One region of the Actinocorallia aurantiaca genome, then DNA from elsewhere that is predicted to be linked to it. Evidence: riboswitches for the same ligand, from Rfam matches in the RefSeq annotation. Region 1 holds a riboswitch; the other holds the start of a gene.
What was found. Region 1 has a riboswitch for glycine ahead of gcvT (glycine cleavage system aminomethyltransferase GcvT). Riboswitches for the same ligand answer to the same signal wherever they lie in the genome.

Region 2: linked by a shared signal. The riboswitch ahead of gcvP (aminomethyl-transferring glycine dehydrogenase) and the one ahead of gcvT (glycine cleavage system aminomethyltransferase GcvT) in region 1 are both predicted to bind glycine.

Annotation. Positions count from the first base shown of each region.
Region 1 covers NZ_BAAATZ010000004.1:9,304-14,227, forward strand. Annotated here, with positions in the region: gene gcvH (glycine cleavage system protein GcvH) at 1-112, opposite strand, end outside; gene gcvT (glycine cleavage system aminomethyltransferase GcvT) at 109-1,203, opposite strand; glycine riboswitch at 1,308-1,400, opposite strand; glycine riboswitch at 1,401-1,500, opposite strand; gene ABD327_RS05695 (TSUP family transporter) at 1,566-2,348, opposite strand; gene ABD327_RS05700 (hypothetical protein) at 2,613-3,137, opposite strand; gene ABD327_RS05705 (DUF6286 domain-containing protein) at 3,137-3,739, opposite strand; gene ABD327_RS05710 (YdeI/OmpD-associated family protein) at 3,814-4,386, opposite strand; gene purU (formyltetrahydrofolate deformylase) at 4,424-4,924, opposite strand, start outside.
Region 2 covers NZ_BAAATZ010000017.1:32,069-36,992, forward strand. Annotated here, with positions in the region: gene gcvP (aminomethyl-transferring glycine dehydrogenase) at 1-2,122, opposite strand, end outside; glycine riboswitch at 2,261-2,356, opposite strand; gene ABD327_RS21115 (lysylphosphatidylglycerol synthase domain-containing protein) at 2,536-4,924, shown strand, end outside.

The DNA.
Region 1 (4,924 bases):
GGGCGTCGGCGGCGTAGTCGGTGATCCCGACGGTCACGACGCCGTCCTCACCGTCCAGGCCCGAGACCCATTCGTGCTCCTCGGTGTAACGGAGCTGCTCAGGAACGCTCACTTGTCTGTTCTCCTGTAGAAGGGCAGGTCGACGACGTCGACCGGTTCGTGCTTTCCGCGGATGTCGACGGCGACCGGCGTGCTGCCGGTCCCGACGTAGGCCATGGCGATGGGCTTGCCCAGAGTCGGAGAAGGCGCTCCGCTGGTCACGACGCCGCATTCGGTGCCGTCGTCGCCGATGACCGCGTATCCCGCGCGCGGGACGCGCCTGCCCCGGGCGACGAGCCCGACGAGCCTGCGGGACGGCTCTGCCTCGGCGACGGCCGCGAGGGCGTCGCGTCCGACGAAGTCCTTCTCCAGCCGTACGACCCGGCCGAGACCAGCATCGTACGGGGTCAGCTCCGCTGTCAGCTCATGCCCGTACAGCGGCATGCCCGCTTCGAGCCGGAGGGTGTCGCGCGCCGACAGCCCGCACGGCACGACCTCGTCGCCGCCCGCCTCGACGATCTTCTGCCAGAGCGGGACCGCGTCGCCCGCCTCGACGAAGAGCTCGAAGCCGTCCTCTCCGGTGTACCCGGTGCGGGCGATGAAGGCGACCACGCCCCCCACCGTGCCGCTGATCATGGCGTAGTACTTCAGCCCGGCCAGGTCGGCGTCGGTCAGCCGCTCCAGGATCGCCTGCGCCTTCGGGCCCTGGACGGCGATCAGCGCGTAGTTCTCGGACTGGTCGTCGACCGAGGCCTCGAAGTCCGCGGCCCGCCGCCGCAGCTCCTCCGCGACCACGGGGGCGTTGGAGGCGTTGGCCACGACGAGGAACCCGTGCAGGCTGAGCCGGTAGACGATCAGGTCGTCCAGCACCCGGCCCTCGGGGTCGACGATCATCGTGTAGCGGGCGCGGCCGGCCTCCAGCGCGGAGGCCTTGCCGACCAGCGCGTGGTCCAGCGCTTCGGCGGCCTGCTCGCCTGTAACGAAGATCTCACCCATGTGCGAGATGTCGAAGATCCCGGCGCTGGTCCGCACGGCCTGGTGCTCGGCCGTCTCGGACCCGTAGCGCAGCGGCATGAGGTACCCCGCGAAGTCGACGAGGTTGCCGCCGAGCTCCTTGTGCAGCTCGTACAGGGGCGTCGTTTTCAGTGTCTTCGATGCATCCATCGAAGCGGGCTTTTCAGAGGCGTTGGACACCGCGGGTGAGCTCCTTGCGACCGGCACACGGCAGAACGTTTCCCATCGTCCCATCCGTACACCTGCTGAGTGGGCCCTCCCCCTCTGTCTCGCTTGCCTGAGAGCTTCACCCGTGAGGGTTTTCACCTTCGGCGGAAGGCTCACGGACCTTCTCTTTCCAGAGGCCGCCCACCCTTGCGGTCCTTGCTGCCTGAGAGGTTCCGGGGAGGAATTGCTCCTTCGGCGGCCCGGACCCGAGGGGCCCGGACGCTCTCCCGCAAGGGATCATTCGGCGCCGCTCCCACTATAGGGCCTGCTCTCCCTCCCGTCTCAGGACGCCTCCCTCCTGCGGCTCAGCCGGCCAGGTAGAGCAGGGCCACGGCGATGGCGAGCCCGCCCAGCAGCAGCCTCAGCGCCTTCTCGGGGAGCCGCGGCTGGAGGCGGGCGCCCAGATAGCCGCCCATCAGGCCGCCCAGCCCGCACAGGAGGCCCAGGGTCCAGTCGGGGGCGATGTCTCCGGGGGTGAGCAGGGAGAGGACGGCGTAGGTGGCGGCTCCCACGATCGAGGTGACGAAGGTGGCGGCCAGCGCGGCGGGGGCCACCACCGCGACGGGCATGCCCCGGCCCACCAGGATCGGGCCGAGCAGGGAGCCGCCGCCGACTCCGTAGATCCCGCCGACGACCCCGACTCCCAGCGCCAGCAGGGACACCGAGGAGCGCGACGGGTCCGCGGCGGGCGGTCCGGCGGAGGGCCTCACCGTCCGCAGGCACAGCCACAGCCCGAGCGGCAGCAGGAAGGCGGCCACCAGCAGCTTGAACACCCGGGGGCCCGGCAGGGCGAAGACCCTGATCACCGCCCCCACGACGACACCGGGGACGGTCCCGGCCAGCAGCAGCCGGGCCAGGGGGCCGGTCAGCTGCCCCGTCCTGCGGAACCTGATCAGCGCTCCGGGGCCCGCCACCACGTTGAACAGCAGGTTGGTGGGGGTGACCGCCGGGCTGGGCACGCCGAGCACGCTCAGTTGGACGGGGAGCAGGAACACCGCTCCGGACACGCCCACGGGCGCGGTCACCACCGAGATCAGCAGCCCGGCGCAGAGGCCGAGGAGGCCGGTCTGCCAGAATTCCCCACTCACCCGACCAGGATCACATAAAACTCCCGCCCCGGGAGCATGAGACCGGCGACGCTGTCACGCGTCGCCGGTCTCGAGCAGAAGGTCTAGCTCTGTTGTCTCGATCTCTCGCAGACCCCCTTCACTGACCGGAACATGGGACAGGATGTCGCTGGTACTGCTGATCGACACCTCCTGTGCGAGGACTAAGAGCAACTTGCTTAGAACTGTACGAAGCGTGGCGATGCCTTGCGCTCTTATAACCGGCAAATGCTGGTAGAGCACTCTTTAGGCGATACGTGTCTCCTGGTAGACCAGCCGGAACCGCAGGACGGCGTGCAGGTCCGGCATCTCGATCACCTCGCGGAAGCGCACCAGCGAGTCCTCTCCGATCCGGGTGAGCAGCAGCCCCAGATCGGCGCTCTCGTGGCAGAGGATCTGCAGCATCACCCGCGGCCTGGACCTGGTGCCGGTGAACCGGACGCGCACGTCGTGCACCCCGGGCATCCCCATCACCTCCCGGGTGAGGGCGGCCACCGCCTCGTTCGTCAGCGCCTTCCTGCGCCCGCCCAGCAGAGTGAGGCGGCGCAGCGCCGCGGCCCGCCCCTGGGCCAGCAGCCAGCACACCCCGAGCACCGCCGTCATGGCCAGCAGGGCCGTCACCACCGGCCAGAACCAGACGTGCCCGGCGATGAAGTCGGAGGTGCCCTCGCCGAGCACCGCCCGGCCCCCCAGGAACCGGTTCATCGCGAGGACCGCCCCGCTCGTCGCGCACAGCGCCAGCCCCGCCAGCGCCAGTCCCCTGCGCGCCATCAGCCGCGCCGGCCCAGCCGGACGACGACCGGCCGGCGGCGCTGCGGGCGGATCTCCTCCAGCCTGGCGTGCACCGCCCTGCGCAGCGGTTCCCGCGCCTCGGGGGGCGTCCCGCGCGGCACGTACCCCCTGACCTTGATCTTCCAGCCGACGCGCACCCTGACCCCCTCGACCACCGGCACCCCCAGGGCCGCGTCCGCGAGCGCCCGCCGCAGCCCCTCCCTGGTCAGAGCGGCCGAGACCGCCGGATCATCGCCTTTGAGCAGTTCCAGCCGCGCGTGGCCCGGCAGCACCGCCAGCAGCAGCAGGACCATGCCCGCGGTCCACAGGAGGTAGCCGGCCAGCTCCACCGAGGGGTCGCCCCACAGCAGCGACCGCAACCCGGTGTTCAGCCGCTCCGTCCACTCGTACGGCACGAGGTAATGGCCGTACCTCCGGGCCAGAGCCTCGGCGGCTCCGACCCCGCCGCACGCCGCCATCGCGAAGGCGACGGTCAGCTCGGCCGCCGTCCGCTCCTTCTGGAACTCCCTGGCCGTACGCCTGCGCGCCTCACGGCGTCGCGCCGAATCCCCGAACAGCTCAGTGACCAGCGTCTCCCCCATAGAGGAACAGTAACCGAGCGAACACCCTCAGCGATCTTCCGGGACCCGAGTCTTTCCCGGTGGTTCCCCGCCGGTCACGGATGGAGCCTGCCGCCCTCCCGCAGCATCGCCACGAACTTCTCGATCCGGGCGGCGCGGGTCTGCGGCCGCTTCGCCTCCTCGACCCGGTGGAGGATGGAGTAGCGGTTGGTGCCGTCGAGGGCGGCGAAGGCCGCCGCGGCGGCGGGCACGGCGTCCAGCGCCGCCCGGAGGTCTTCCGGGACGACTGCGTTCTTCGGCGAGGCGTAGGCCCGCTCCCACCGGCCGTCCGCCTTGGCACGCTCGACCTCGGCCAGCCCCGCCGGGCGCATCCGGCCCTCGGCGGTCAGCTCGGCGACGCGCTCGGTGTTGACCTGCGACCACCTGCTGCGCCGGGCGCGGGGGGTGAACCGCAGCAGGTAGTACGTCTCGTCGAAGGAGGCCTTCTGCCCGTCGATCCAGCCGAAGCACAATGCCGCGTCGCGCGCCTCGGGGTAGGTGACGGACTCCACGCCGGAGCCCTTCTTGGCGAACTTGAGCCACAGCCCCGGCGAGGTCTCGTGCTCGGCCTCCAGCCACTCCTCGAAGGCGGCCCGGGACGGGAAGGCGAGTGTCGGCAGATCCCTCATGCCGCCGACGCTAACGGCCTCCTACGACATTTCCGGCTCAGCGGAAGACGATCGTCTTCTCGCCGTTCAGCAGGATCCGGTGCTCGGCGTGCCAGCGCACGGCGCGGGCCAGGGCCAGGCACTCCATGTCGCGGCCGACCCGGCGCAGGTCCTCGGGGGTGTGGGTGTGGTCGACCCGGGAGACCTCCTGCTCGATGATCGGCCCCTCGTCCAGGTCGGGCGTCACGTAGTGGGCGGTCGCGCCGATCAGCTTCACCCCGCGCTTGTACGCCTGGTGGTAGGGCTTGGCGCCCTTGAAGGACGGCAGGAACGAGTGGTGGATGTTGATCACCTTGCCCTGCAGCTTGGCGCACAGGTCGTCGGTGAGGATCTGCATGTACCGGGCGAGCACCACCAGGTCGGCGTCGTAGTGCTGGACCAGGGTGAGGATCTCGGCCTCCTGCGCGGGCTTGCCCATCGACATCGGCAGGTGGTGGTAGTCGATCCCGAACGACTGGGTGAGCGGGCGCAGGTCGGGGTGGTTGGAGACGACCGCGAC
Region 2 (4,924 bases), on a different contig from region 1:
GGATGCAGAACGTCTTGTGCAGGTTCAGGTGCGAGACGTCCGCGCCGAACTCGCCGGGACGGGCCAGCCCGACCAGCGCGTTCAGGTTGGCGCCGTCGACGTACACCTGTCCGCCCGCGGCGTGCACGGCGGCGCAGACCTCGGTGATCGTCTCCTCGTACACGCCGTGGGTCGACGGGTACGTGACCATGATCACCGACAGGGCTGCGGCGTGCTTGGAGATCTTGGCGTGCAGATCGTCCAGGGAGACGTTGCCCTCGTCGTCGCACTTGACGACGACGACCTTCATCCCCGCCATGGCCGCGCTGGCGGCGTTGGTGCCGTGCGCCGAGGACGGGATCAGGCAGACGTTCCGGTGCGCCTCGCCGCGCGACTCATGGTAGGCCCGCACCGCCAGCAGCCCGGCGAGCTCGCCCTGCGACCCGGCGTTCGGCTGGACCGACACCTTGGCGTAGCCGGTGATCTCCGCCAGCCAGGCCTCGAGCTCGCCGATCAGCTCGACGTACCCGGCGGCCTGCTCGAGCGGCGCGAACGGGTGGATGTTCGCGAACTCCGGCCAGGTGATCGGCTCCATCTCGGTCGTCGCGTTGAGCTTCATCGTGCAGGAGCCCAGCGGGATCATCGAGCGGTCGAGCGCGATGTCCTTGTCCTGCAGCCGGCGCAGGTAGCGCAGCATCGACGTCTCGGACCGGTGGGCGTGGAAGACCGGGTGGGACAGGAACGTGCTGGTGCGACGGAGCCCCTCCGGCAGCGCCTCCGCCTGCCCGGCCGGGTCCGCCAGCGCGACGGCGCGGCGGAACCCCCGCTGCTCGATCGCCTCCAGCAGCGACTGCAGGTGCTCCTCGGTGGTGGTCTCGTCGAACGCCACCGCGACCGTCCGGTCGTCCACCAGGCGGATGTTGAACCCGGCCCGCCGCGCGGCCTCCACCGTGGCGGGGGCGTGGCCGGGGATCCGGATGGTGAGGGTGTCGAAGTAGTGCTCGTGGACGACCTCGAACCCCTCGACCTCCTGGGCTTCGATGGACGCGGCGAACGTCGCCGCCATCCGGTGCGTCCGCCGCGCGATCTGCGTCAGCCCCTCCGGGCCGTGGTAGACGGCGTACATGGACGCCATGACGGCGAGCAGCACCTGCGCCGTGCAGATGTTGGAGGTCGCCTTCTCCCGCCGGATGTGCTGCTCGCGGGTCTGCAGCGCCAGCCGGTACGCCTGGTTGCCGTCGGCGTCGACGGAGACGCCCACCAGGCGTCCCGGGAGCTGCCGCTCCAGCCCCTCCCGGACGGCCATGTAGCCGGCGTGCGGGCCGCCGAACCCGAACGGCACCCCGAACCGCTGCGCGGAACCCACGACGATGTCCGCGCCCAGCTCGCCGGGCGGGGTCAGCAGCGTCAGCGCCAGGAGGTCGGCGGCGACGACGACCTGGGCGTCGCGGGCGTGCGCCGCCTCGATCGCCGGCCTCAGGTCGCGGATCTTCCCGGACGCGCCCGGGTACTGGGCCAGCACCCCGAAGACCTCGCCCTCGGGCAGTCCGGCGTCCAGGTCGGCCAGGACCACCGGGATGCCCAGCGGCAGCGCCCTGGCCCGCACTACCTCGACCGTCTGGGGCAGCGCGTCGGCGTCCACCACGAACGCGCCGGGCTCCTTGCGGCGGGTCGCCCGCAGCGCGAGGGCCATCGCCTCGGCCGCGGCCGTGCCCTCGTCCAGCATGGACGCATTGGCCACGGACACCCCGGTCAGGTCCGAGACCACGGTCTGGAAGTTCAGCAGCGCCTCGAGCCGGCCCTGGGAGATCTCCGGCTGGTAGGGCGTGTAGGCGGTGTACCAGCCGGGGTTCTCCAGCACGTTGCGCAGGATCACGCCCGGAGTGATCGTCCCGTGATAGCCCAGGCCGATCAGCGAGGTGAGCACGGTGTTGCGGGAGGCCAGCTCACGCAGCCTGGCCAGCGCGGCGCTCTCGCTCAGCGCGGGCGGCAGGTCCAGCGGGCGGCCGGTGCGGATCGCGGCGGGCACCGCGGCCTCGGTCAGGGCGTCGAGGTCGGCGAACCCGACGGCGGCGAGCATCCTGTCCTGGTCGTCGGCGGAAGGCCCTATGTGCCGGTCGGAGAAGTCGAACTGCGCGGTCATGGACGAGCCTCCTGAGGCGCGGAAGAGGAAGGACGGGGTCGTAGGACCCCTGCTCCCCCTCTGTCATGGAACCTGAGAGCTTCACCCGGGAGGGTTTTCACCTTCGGTGGAGCCGTACGGCCCGCTTTCCAGAGACGCCTCGTCCATGCGGTCCTTTTGCCTGAGAGGTTCCGGGGAGGTTGCTCCTTCGGCGCTCCGCGCCGGCTTGCGCGGAGTCTCTCCCGCACGGGGTCGACAGCCCGATCAGTCTATCGGGTGGTCCTCCCCCCTCCCGCAGACGGCCCCGGCACGGAAAGATCTAGCTGTTCCGGAACGACCGGGACCCGTCGAGTCGTCCCGGTCCGGCATGATCACGCAGTGTCATGGACGGACTAACCTTTGGGGACGACCGGAACCAAGAGGACGGTGTAAGCGTGACGAGCACACAGGGCGACGCGGCCCTGGAGCCCCTGCCGTCCCCCGGGTCGGGGGCGGTGGTCGAGGAGCCCTCCCTGCCGGGACGGATCCGCAACCCGAGCACCCTGTTCCGCGCCCTGGCCTGCCTGGTCGGCCTCGGCCTGCTCCTGCTGCTGCCCACCCTGGCCACCCAGACCACCACCGGCCTGGAGACCGACATCAGCCGCGGCACCGAGCAGGCGCCGCACTTCCTGCTGACCCTGGCCGGGCTCACCGCGGGCTTCGGCGTCCTCGCCGTCCCCGTCGCGTTCGCCCTGGACCGCGTCCTGCGCCGGGACATGGTCCGCGTGCTGCTCGGCCTGTGCGCGGCGGTCGTCGCGCTGGGCGTGGACTTCGCCATCGAGGGCTGGGCCTCCGCGACCGGGCCCACCCATCTGACCGACGTCCTGGGCTTCACCAGGGCGGGCACTCCCCCGCTGCAGTCCGACCTCACCCCGGTGATCGCCTACGCCGTCGCGGTGCGCCTGAACGGCAGGCCGCGCTGGCAGCTGGCCATGTGGGGCACGCTGGCGCTGGCCGCGCTGGCCTCCCTGGTCGCCGGCTACTCCACCGCCCTGGGGATGGTCGCGACGTTCCTCATCGGCGGGCTGGTCGCCTACCTGACGCTCTACGCCCTGGGCATCCCCAACCCCAGGCCCACCGGCACCGCGGTGGCCGAGGTGCTGCGCCGGCTCGGCTTCCAGCCGCTCAGGGCGGCCCGCACCGACGACGGCACCATCGACCACCGCAGCTACCTGGTCGACCTGCCGGAAGGGCGGCTGGACGTCACCGTCCTGGACCGCGACCAGCAGTCCTCCGGCCTGCTCTACCGGGTCTGGCGCGGGCTGCGGCTGCGTTCCAACCAGCCCCGCCGCGCCGTGCGGTCGCTGCGCCGCTCGCTGGAGCAGGAGTCGCTCGCCGCCTACGCGGCGACCACCGCGCGGGTCCGCACCCCGCGGCTGCTGGCCACTTCCGAGGTCGGCACCGAGGCGGCCCTGCTGGCCTACGAGCGCCTGGACGGCGTCCTCCTGGCCGACCTGCCCGACGAGGAGCTCACCGACGAGCTCATGACCGGCATGTGGCGGCAGCTGGAGCTGCTGCACCACCGCCGGATCGCCCACCGCAGCCTGGACGGCACCGCGATCATGATCGCCGGGGGCGAGCCCTGGCTGGTCGGCTTCGGCCGGGGCGAGACGGCGGCGAGCGACCTGCTGCTGCGCCTGGACCACGCCCAGCTGCTCACCACGCTGACGCTGCGGGCGGGCCCCGAGCGGGCGGTGCGCCTGGCCTCCTCGGTCATCGGCGCCCCCGCGCTGGGCGCGATCGTCCCGCTGCTGCAGAAGGTGGCGCTCTCCCGCGAGACCCGGACGGCGCTGCGCCGCGACAAGCACCTGCTGAGCTCCCTGCGCGAGGAGATCCTCAAATCCTCGCCCGAGACCGAGGTCGCGCCCGTCCGGCTGGAGCGCTTCCGGCCCCGCACGATCATCAGCATCGTCGCCGGAGCCGTCGGCGCCTACTTCCTGCTCTCCCAGCTGTCCAACGTCGACGTCGGGCAGCTGATCGTCCAGGCCGACTGGCGGTGGGCGGCGCTGGCGGCGGTGGCGGCGGGCATGTCCTTCGTGGCGGCGGCGATGATGGTCATCGGCTTCGTGCCCGAGCGGATCCCCCTGGGACGGACGGTCCTGGTCCAGCTCGCCGCCTCGTTCGTCAAGCTCGTGGCGCCCGCGGCGGTCACCGGGGTGGCGATCAACACCCGCTACCTGCAGCGGACGGGCATCCGGCCGGGGCCGGCCGTGGCCAGCGTGGGGGCCTCCCAGCTCATCGGCCTGGGCGTGCACATCCTGCTGCTGGTCATCCTGGGCTTCCTCACCGGTTCGGGCGGGATGGGCGCCGAGTTCGCCCCGTCCCGCACCGTGGTGTTCGGACTGCTGGCGGTGGCCACCGCCGCGGTGGTGGCCGCGGCGATCGGCCCGGTGCGGCGGCTGGTGGGCCGCAGGCTGAAGCAGATGTTCTCCGGGGTGATCCCCCGGCTGCTGGACGTGATCCAGGACCCCCGCAAGGTCGCCATGGGGCTCGGAGGCACCCTGCTGCTGACGGTCTCGTTCGTACTGTGCCTGGACTTCTCCATCCGGGCGTTCGGCGATTCGCTGAACTGGACGGCCGTGGCGGTGGTGTTCCTCACCGGCAACGCGCTGGGCTCGGCGGCGCCCACCCCGGGCGGCCTGGGCGCGGTCGAAGCCGCGCTCTCGCTGGGCCTGACGGTGGCGGGACTGCCCGTGGAGACGGCGTATTCGGCGGTGCTGCTGTTCCGGCTGCTGACGTTCTGGCTGCCGGTGCTGCCCGGCTGGGCCGCCTTCACCTACCTCC